3 regions of the Psychrobacter sp. L7 genome follow, and region 2 is predicted to be linked to each of the others. Evidence: predicted binding sites of a transcription regulator. Region 2 holds the regulator's gene; each other region holds the start of a gene.
The links. The regulator PhoB, encoded in region 2, activates phosphate uptake and scavenging genes when phosphate is short. The targets are predictions, from matches to a motif close to TGTCATNAANCTGTCATAA.
Positions count from the first base shown of each region.

Region 1: the regulator PhoB is predicted to act here: its motif matches at 1,572-1,590, upstream of CAP50_RS09305 (porin).
Region 3: the regulator PhoB is predicted to act here: its motif matches at 1,865-1,883, upstream of pstS (phosphate ABC transporter substrate-binding protein PstS).

Region 1 is NZ_NEXR01000009.1:62,870-66,158, reverse strand. Features, by position in the region: gene CAP50_RS09310 (malate synthase G) at 1-1,118, shown strand, start outside; gene CAP50_RS09305 (porin) at 1,727-2,788, shown strand; gene CAP50_RS09300 (CTP synthase) at 2,976-3,289, shown strand, end outside.
Region 2 is NZ_NEXR01000002.1:47,898-51,186, forward strand. Features, by position in the region: gene CAP50_RS12665 (hypothetical protein) at 1-87, shown strand, start outside; gene asd (archaetidylserine decarboxylase) at 183-1,004, opposite strand; gene dtd (D-aminoacyl-tRNA deacylase) at 1,115-1,570, shown strand; gene phoB (phosphate regulon transcriptional regulator PhoB) at 1,758-2,462, shown strand; gene phoR (phosphate regulon sensor histidine kinase PhoR) at 2,633-3,289, shown strand, end outside.
Region 3 is NZ_NEXR01000001.1:175,852-179,140, reverse strand. Features, by position in the region: gene pstC (phosphate ABC transporter permease subunit PstC) at 1-281, opposite strand, end outside; gene pstS (phosphate ABC transporter substrate-binding protein PstS) at 626-1,792, opposite strand; TPP riboswitch at 2,065-2,181, shown strand; gene thiC (phosphomethylpyrimidine synthase ThiC) at 2,468-3,289, shown strand, end outside.

The DNA of each region.
Region 1 (3,289 bases), on a different contig from region 2:
TGGGCAATGGTCAAGAGCAAATCTTTGAAGGCCTGATGGATGGTTTGATCACGCCGCTATTGACGCTAAACGATCTAAAAGGCAAAAACGCGCTATCAAACTCACGCAAAGGCTCGATGTATATCGTCAAGCCAAAAATGCATGGCCCTGATGAAGTCAAAATGGCCAATGATTTGTTTAATGCGGTAGAGGACTTGCTTGGCCTAGAGCGCCATACGCTCAAGATAGGTATCATGGATGAAGAGCGCCGCATGACGGTAAACCTAAAAGAAGCCATCCGCCAAGCCAAAGAGCGCGTTATCTTTATTAATACCGGCTTTTTGGATCGTACAGGCGACGAGATGCATACCAGTATGAATGCTGGCCCATTTGTACCAAAAGGCGAGATGAAGTCGCAGGCATGGCAGCCCGCCTATGAGCAGTGGAACGTCGATATCGGTCTAGAAACAGGCCTGCAGGGTGTGGCGCAGATTGGTAAAGGGATGTGGGCTAAGCCTGACGAGATGAAAGAGATGCTAGAGACCAAGGCGGCGCATCCAAAATCTGGTGCCAGTACCGCTTGGGTACCATCACCGACAGGCGCCACCTTGCATAGCATGCATTATCATCAAGTCAATGTCGCCGAGGTACAAGACAGCCTAAAATCACGCGAGCGTGCTAGCCTAGACGATATCTTGACCATTCCATTGGCCAAAGACACCAACTGGACAGAGGAAGAGAAGCAGCAAGAGCTGGACAACAACGCGCAGGGTATCTTAGGGTACGTGGTACGCTGGGTAAACCAAGGCGTCGGTTGCTCAAAAGTGCCTGACATCAACGACGTGGGCCTGATGGAAGACCGTGCGACTTTGCGTATCTCAAGCCAGCATATCGCCAACTGGTTGCATCACGGTGTGGTCAGCGAGCAGCAAGTCATGGATACCATGAAGCGTATGGCGAAGATTGTCGATGAGCAAAATGCCGGCGACAGTAGCTATCAGCCTATGGCAAACAACTTTGAGCAGTCTTATGCCTTTAAAGCGGCCTGTGACCTCGTCTTTAAAGGACGCGAGCAGCCAAGCGGCTACACTGAGCCACTATTGCACCAAGCACGCTTGGATCTAAAAGCCAACGTCTAAGCCAGTGTGCGTCGCTATCCTATTGCATCGGCATAAAAGCTGTGTCGATGCATGTATATATTGCTACATGGCTATATTGACCCGGTGTCGATAGTAGATAGCGATAATGCTGTTTCGCTTATAAGCGCTACTTATCAGTGAATAAGTAGCGCTTTATTTTTGTACGTAATACAGTGGGCGTAATCGAATGGTTTGTCATAAAACTTACGATAAGCCATTGGTATTTAAGCGCATTGTATGGCTGTTTTTTTCAAAGCCTGAGCGCTATAAAAGATATGGAGTGCGCCAGATATCGCGTTAAAAGTACAAAAAAATATGTTGCAAATTATGTCAAAGTTGTTATGCTTGTACTCGAAGTATGAGTTTGGTAACGGATGTTACGCAGCAGAAGGATAAAGACCAACGTTTACATGGCAGTTACTTTTTTGATGCTGGTTATGTAAGTCATGGTTTTTTCATCTTACTGTAATAAAACTTCGCCACACTTGTTTCTGACTAATCTCGGTAGCCAGTTACACATTATATCTTTGAGGATTTGTGACGATACCAATTGGGCACCAGCTAATAATAGCTCGCTCATTACTACAATTGTAAAGTGGAGATACCCCATGAAAAAACTACTTTTAGCTACAGCCGTTGCTGCTCTATCTGTTTCTGCAGCCAATGCCGCTCCAACTGTCTACGGTAAAGGCTTCTTAACTTTAGATGTAAACACTGGTGACAATGACACAACTACAACGACTTATAACACTGATGGAAGCGTTGATAGTGTTGTTAAAACTTCAGTAGACGCTGATGGTCGTAGCCAATTAAACTCAAATGCTTCACGTATTGGTTTAAAAGGTTCTGAAGCACTAACTGCAAACACTGACTTAGTTTATCAACTAGAGTACGGTATCGATATTGACGCTGGTGATGCTTTTGTAGATGCAGACGGTGGCCGTATGGAAAAGTCAGATCAGTTTTACTCACGTGACACTTATCTTGGTTTGAAAAACGCTCAGTACGGTACATTGCTTGCTGGTCGTCTATCAGCTATCGATGACTACGTAAACTTTGCTAACGTGACTCAAGGTGGCGTACTAGGTGGTGATGTCGTACTTGCAAGCTTTGACGCACCGCGTACTAACAACACTTTCAACTACTTCTCGCCTAACATCAATGGCATGCAGTTCATGGCGATGTACGCCATGGATGAAGACAACAATACTGATACACTAGGCCGCGATGCGTTTGGTGTTGGTGGTAAATACGAAGCAGGTCCAATGAACGTTGGTGCTACGTACATCCAAGCAGGCGACTTTAAAGTTGCTCGTGTCAGTGGTAACTATGCTATCAGCCCAGTAGTGACACTAGGCGCTCTATATCAAAACACTGATTTTGACAGTGATGACAACGAAAATGCATTCACTATCAGTGGTGAGATGGCGACAGCGACTCCTTGGACTGCCTATGCTCAAGGTGATTTCGTAAACAACGTTGGTGGTGCTGACGATGCTGAAGCTTTCCGTGCGGTAGTAGGCGGCAAATATGCGTTTAACGCGGCAACGACTGGTCACCTATATGGTGCTTATTTAAGCTCAGAGGCTACAGTAACTGCACCTCTTGTAAAAGTTGAGAGCGAGTTTGATGGTTTTGGTATCGGTGGTGGTATCGAATACAAATTCTAATCTAACCATTAGAATCTAAATAAAAAACTCATCCTTCGGGGTGGGTTTTTTTGTTGTATGTATTATTTGTGACAAAAGTCTACCGCTGAGGTACAAAACAAGAGTTTCAGACAGTTTGCATTTTTGCCCTATATTTTATGGCGTATTTTTAGTAAAATCCTTCTTTACCAATTACCGAAAGAGTACTATGACCAAGTTTATATTTGTGACCGGTGGGGTAGTGTCCTCACTAGGAAAAGGTATCACCGCCGCTTCTCTTGCTGCGGTCTTAGAAGCGCGTGGCGTGACTGTCACGATGACCAAGATGGATCCGTATATCAACGTCGATCCAGGTACGATGAGCCCATTTCAGCATGGTGAGGTGTTTGTCACCGAAGATGGCGCAGAGACGGATTTAGATTTGGGCTATTATGAGCGCTTCTTACGCCATTCTAAGATGACTAAGAGCAACAACTTTACCAGTGGTCGTATCTATCAAAACGTGCTAAACAAAGAGCGCCG
Region 2 (3,289 bases):
ACACGATGCCAAAAAAAAATAGGCGTGCTGCGACCCTTCGATGCTGCCCAAAATCATCCCAGTAGCACTGTGCTTATTTTAGATTGATCAACTATGGTCACATAGATAGCCATTAAAAAACCCAGCCAAGCGTGATTATTCGCGCTTGACTGGGTTTTGTCTTAAAAAAACAGACAGATTATCTAGCCCAGTAGCTGTCCCATTTTTACCACACTATTGGCTTGCAGGCTGTCTTGCCAGTCGGCTTTGGCGGTTTTCGGTAGTACGACTATCGCAGTGGAGCCGAGATAAAAACGTCCAAGTTCATCGCCTTTTTCAAGCTCCATGTCGTGTTCGGTTTCTTGAATATCGTCGGTACGGCTGATTTTGCCAGTGGCGACTGTCTCGATACCAGCGACGATCATCGCGCCGACCATCACGACCGCAGCTTTGCCGTAGGCGGTATCAAACAGACACACCAAACGCTCATTTCGCGCAAACAAATCAGGTATGTTGGCAGCCGTGGTGTTGTTGACAGAAAACAGCGTGCCTGGTACATAGCGGGTTTTGGTCAAGGTACCAGTAAACGGCATATGAACGCGGTGATAATTGCTGGGTGCCAGATAGACCGTGGCAAAACTGCCATCGGCAAAATAATGCCCATCTTCGCTATCGGCCAGCAGTTGGCCGATATCATAGTAGCGCCCTTTGGCTTGCAAAAGCTTATGGTCGTCAATCTGACCGAGCTGCGAGATGATGCCGTCAGCTGGGCTGACAATCCCCTGAGGCGTGGCGTCGATAGGGCGCGCGTCTGCTTTTAACTCGCGAGTAAAAAAGTCATTAAAGCTCTCATAAGCACCTAAGTTTTGGCGCTCATACTCATCCAAGCTGATATGATAGGCTTTTGCAAAGCTACGAATAAAGGTGCGCTTGACATAGGGGTGGCGACTGGCAGCCAAACGGCCAGCGACTTTACTGAGCTTTTGTTGCGGGACAAGCTGCTGCAAGGTGGTGAATACATTCATAATATGGCGACCAAAATAAAGGTGAGAGAGTAATAAATAGGCAAATAAATGATGATATTTTATCATGGACGGCCTAAGTTTGTATGAGCATAATTGGTAAGGGAGCATAAATGAAAGCATTGATACAGCGGGTACATGGTGCAAGCGTCAGCGTCGATGGGGGTTGTGTCGGGCGTATAGAGCGCGGCGTGCTGGCGTATATCGGCTTGGGGCCTGAAGACGACCTACAAACGGCCAAGCGGATGATTGATAAAATTCTTGGCTATCGTATTTTTGAAAACGACGATGACCCTGCCAAATATGGCAAACTGGACAAAAATGTCCAGCAAGTCGCTGGAGGGCTGCTGCTGATATCACAGTTCACCCTGATGGCGAAGACCGACAAAGGCCGGCGTCCTGATTTTGGCGGTGCCATGCCACCAGAGGCAGCGCGCGTGCTGTTTGCTCAGCTAGTCGACTATGCCAACAGTCAGCACCCTCAGGTAGCGACGGGTCAGTTTGGCGCAGACATGCAGGTTATGAGTATCAATGATGGGCCACTGAATTTTATATTAGACGTGAGCTAAAGCATCAAATGTGAATCATGATGGTGAGTGCCATCTGTTTGAGGGAAGTGGCTTGGTTTATAGCAGCCGCTTAAATGACAAATGTCATCAAACTGTCACAATTACCGCGTTTAATAGGCAAGCAGTGGCGAGCGATTATCGCCCTTTTTTATACGTCTGTTTTGTCCCTTATCACTGAGAATACCCTATGTATAATGAGCAAATTTTGATTGTTGAAGATGAACCTGCAATCCGCGAGATGGTCGTCATGACGCTAGAGATGGCCGGTTTTGATAGCTTGCAGGCAACGGACGTATCAGAGGCGCACCAACAAGTGGTCGACCATCGGCCAGCGCTGATTTTGCTAGATTGGATGCTGCCTGGGGACAAAAGCGGCATTGATTTTTGTCGTATGCTCAAAAGTGATGAGCTACTCGCTGAGATACCCGTCATCATGCTGACGGCCAAAAGCGAAGAGGACAGCAAGGTGCACGGTCTGGATGCGGGCGCAGATGATTATATGACCAAGCCTTTTTCGACGCGCGAGCTGATCTCAAGGATCAAAGCGGTGTTGCGCCGTAGCAATGCTTTGAGCGCCGACAAGACCATTGAAATAGGTAAGTTAAGCCTCGACCCCAAAAGCCAGCGGGTCATGGCGTCTGGGCAAATCATCGATGTCGGACCGACCGAATATCGGTTGTTGGCGTTTTTTATGAGCCATCCTGAGCGTGCCTATACGCGCACCCAGCTGCTTGATCAAGTGTGGGGCGGCAATGTCTATATCGAAGACAGAACCATCGATGTGCATATCAAACGCCTACGCAAACTGCTGCGCCCTCATGACTGCGATAAGCTGATACAAACGGTGCGCGGTACTGGTTATCGCTTCTCACGCTTTGTTGAGGCCAAATAATCGGCACTCATACTGCCAAAACAGCCGCCGCAATTCTGTTGCCAGTCCAGCTATCATCACCATAGTTATCAGTAAGTGATTATCAGTAAGGGCCACTTAGCAGATAAGGGTAGTCATCATTATGATAACGAGAGAACAAGTAGGGCAAAAAAATAGGTCACGAAAAATGGATGAGTAACATAATGTCAAAGCAATGTACCGAACAAGATATCTCAGAGCCGATAGCGCTACAAAACACCACCGATCAATTAAAAAAAATAAGAAGTGCGCTGCGGGCGCTGCGCGATGCGGTGATTTTACTCAATGACAGTGATGGTCTGGAATGGTGGAATCAGGCTGCTGAAGATTTACTATTATTGCAGGCAGCAGATAAAGGCCGATGTATTTTTGACTTTATTGGCGCATCTGAGTTTCGCCAGTACTATCAAGCGCCGACGCTGGCTGACGAAGGTGTACATATAAAGTCATGGCGCGCGCCTGAGCGTTATTTAAAGTGTGAGCTGACCCCGTTTGCCGACGAAAAGCTATTGATCATCTACGATGTGACGCGTCTGCATCATCTAGAAGAGATGCGCCGCGATTTTGTGGCCAACGTCTCGCATGAGCTGCGTACGCCGCTGACCGTGATGATGGGGTATTTAGAAAACTTTTCGGATCAGCCAGACATGCCGCCGCACTGGAAGCGCGGCTTTGAGCTGATGACCCAGCAGACAGCGCGCATGAATAGAATCGTCAATGATTTATTACTGCTATCGCGTATCGAAATCGAAGAGACTCATGAGCTACATTATATCGATATGACCAAGCTGCTGACCCATATCTATGAT
Region 3 (3,289 bases), on a different contig from region 2:
CCAAAGCTGACGGGCACGGCAATTAAAATAGCGATAAAGGACGTCACCAGCGTGCCATAAATAGGCGCTAGCGCCCCATACTCATTGGCAACCGTATCCCAGTTATTACTGGTATAAAACCCCAGACCAAATGCTTGAATACTCGGCCAAGCGCCAATGATCAAAGAGAGCAAAATACCGCCCAAAGATAGCAGTACGAGAATGGCAAATGCCTTGGTGGCATTGACAAATAGTGCATCGTAACGTTTTTGTTTTGCCAGTTGCGACCTTAAATCATTCATAAGTGTCTCAGCATTAAATAATATTAAATCAAAATCTTTAAAAGACTCATCAGGTCTTATCACAGCAAACTAAATCTTAATAAAGGGCGCTATTAACGGTCATTAATAACGCTATTTTTAAATTTGTTGTGATAAAACCTTTGAGACCACTACTGGAGAATAGGTGTCTCAAAGGGGCTTACAAGTGCTGCTATAGTCAGCTGAATGTAAAACTGTTATGGATTGAAACGCGCTACTGGTATAAATTTTACTTGCGTGCTGCGTTCCCAGAGGCTGCGCAAAATTCATCCCAGTAGCGCTATGACATTTTTAGAGTGTATCGACTATATACATATGTAGACAAACTACTGAGCTGGGGTGTAGACAGGCTGACCATCATGGCCTTTGACCTCATTCCACTTATCTTTAAACAGTGCCACTGCGGTATCGGAGAAAGGCACATAATCAAGCGCCATGGCACTATCATCACCTTGGGCATACGCCCAATCAAAGAAGTTCAGCACGCCAGCCACTTGCTGTGGGTTTTCTGGCTGCTTGTGTACCAAGATAAAGGTAGCAGCAGCGATGGGCCACGCTTGCTCGGTCTCAGAGTTGGTGATGACTTTATAAAAGCCTGCTTGCTGTGACCAATCAATGTCACCTGCCGCGGCAAAGGTCTCAGCGGATGGCTGTACGAAGTTGCCCGCCGCGTTTTTTAGGGCAGCGTGTGCCATGTTGTTTTGCTTGGCATAAGCATACTCGACGTAGCCGATAGCGTTTTTCATACGGTTGACGTAACTTGATACGCCCTCGTTGCCTTTACCGCCTGCCCCTGTGGCAGAGGTAGGCCATTTGACGGTTTTATCGACACCCACGCTGTCACTCCAATCGTTTGAGACTTTGGCCAGATAATCGGTAAAGTTAAAAGTCGTGCCTGAACCATCTGAGCGAAACACGGTGGTAATGGCAGCATCTGGCAGGGTCAAATCTGGGTTCATGGCAGTGATAGCAGGGTCATTCCATTTACTAATCTTACCCAGATAGATATCGGCTAAGGTTGCGCCGTCCAGCTTTAGCTCACCTGGCCCCACACCATCGATATTGACAATCGGTACCACACCGCCGATGACGGTTGGAAACTGAATAAGTCCTGCTGCGTCCAGCTCTTCAGGAGTCATCGGTGCATCAGAGGCACCAAAGTCAACGGTTTTTGCTTGGATTTGTTTGATGCCACCTGAGGAGCCGATAGACTGATAGTTGACCTGACCGCCAGTTGCGGCATTATAGTCATAGGACCATTTGGCATAGATAGGCTGCGGGAACGACGCGCCCGCACCAGTGATGTTCATGGCGATGTTTTCAGCTGATTTAAAATCGCTTGCTGGAGAGGATGTCGCTGTGCTGGTGGTTTCGGCCACTGTCGCCGCGCTGGTGTCACTCTGCGCTGCTGACTCTGCGGTGTCGGTGGATTTATTACAAGCGGTGAGTACTAAGGTGCAACTAACGGCGACTGCCAATAACGAATAACGCATGTAGGACTCCTAAAGTTTAACAACGATTGAACAAAGCATGATTGGTGGCATGTGTGACATCTTGACAAGTTTTTATGACAGTTTGATGACAACCGCCCAACTCTTTTATATGCGTGATAAATAGGGTCAAATCAGTCGCCGCTTAAGGCTAACGCTCATTAGCCTGCGTGTCATGATTCAGAGCCTCATGCGCACGTTGACTGACATACCGATGGTCAAACACCAGTAGCCCTCACGGCAGAAGTTTGTTAGTATGAGACTGATTTACAACACTGACAGACTCGGGGTGCGGTGTACGAATGGCTGACTGCCTTTGTACATTCGCTGAGAGATCACCCGCCGAACCTGATGCGGTTAGTACCGACGCAGGGAAGTCTTCAGCACTGTATTATATAAGGCAGACACGGGCAGAAATGCCCCGTTATCCTCATGACTGTTAGCCTAAATGCCCACTTTGTGGTGCTAAGCTTTATAGCGTTAAGTAGTGCGAAGCAATGATGAGAGATACCAAGCGTCGCTTACAGGTTGATGACATCCTCCGCGAAGGCAGATTTTTGCGATGATAAATTTGATAGCCAGTGACGACGCAGCAAAAACTGCCTAGATGATACGTGCTACCCCCGCAGCTTCTGGCGGTGTTGCTTTTATTCAAAAACCAACACGCTAGGACAGCATATGACAACTTCAACTCTACCTCCAAAGACCCAGCAAAACGCCTCTGACAAAAAAGCCGACGCGCTAAAAACCCCTGCGCACCGTAGCGCCAAAGACACGCGCTTTGAAGAAGAAGCACGCGACTTACACCGTATTCTCCCCGCCTCGCAAAAAGTCTATATCGAAGGCTCAAGACCTGATATTCAAGTACCGATGCGCAAGATTACGCTAGATCCTACGCCTATTCAGGGCGTTGATGAGTCCGACTGGGAGCAAAACCCACCGTTTTATGTCTACGACACCTCAGGCGTCTATACCGACCCTGATGCCCAAATTGACCTAACCCGCGGCTTGCCCAAACTGCGCGAGGGCTGGATAGCCGAGCGCGGTGATACAGAGCAGCTAAGCGGTTTGTCCAGCTCATACGGGCAAGCGCGTGCGCGTGATATCACCACAGCCAATCTACGGTTTGCCCATATCGATAAGCCGCGCCGTGCCAAAAAAGTCAATGGTAAAGCAGGCAATGTCACCCAGATGCACTATGCGCGCCGCGGTATCATCACCCCTGAGATGGAATATATCGCCATTCGTGAGACGCAAAAGCAGCATGAGCTGACCGATATGCGTCAGCATGACGGCGAAAGCTTTGGTGCCAACACCCCAAAAATCATCACCCCTGAGTTTGTACGTAGCGAGGTCGCGGCCGGTCGCGCCATCATCCCGAATAATATCAATCACCCTGAGTCTGAGCCGATGATTATCGGGCGTAATTTTTTGGTAAAGATTAACGCCAATATCGGTAACTCAGCGCTCGGCTCCTCTATCGATGAAGAAGTCTCGAAG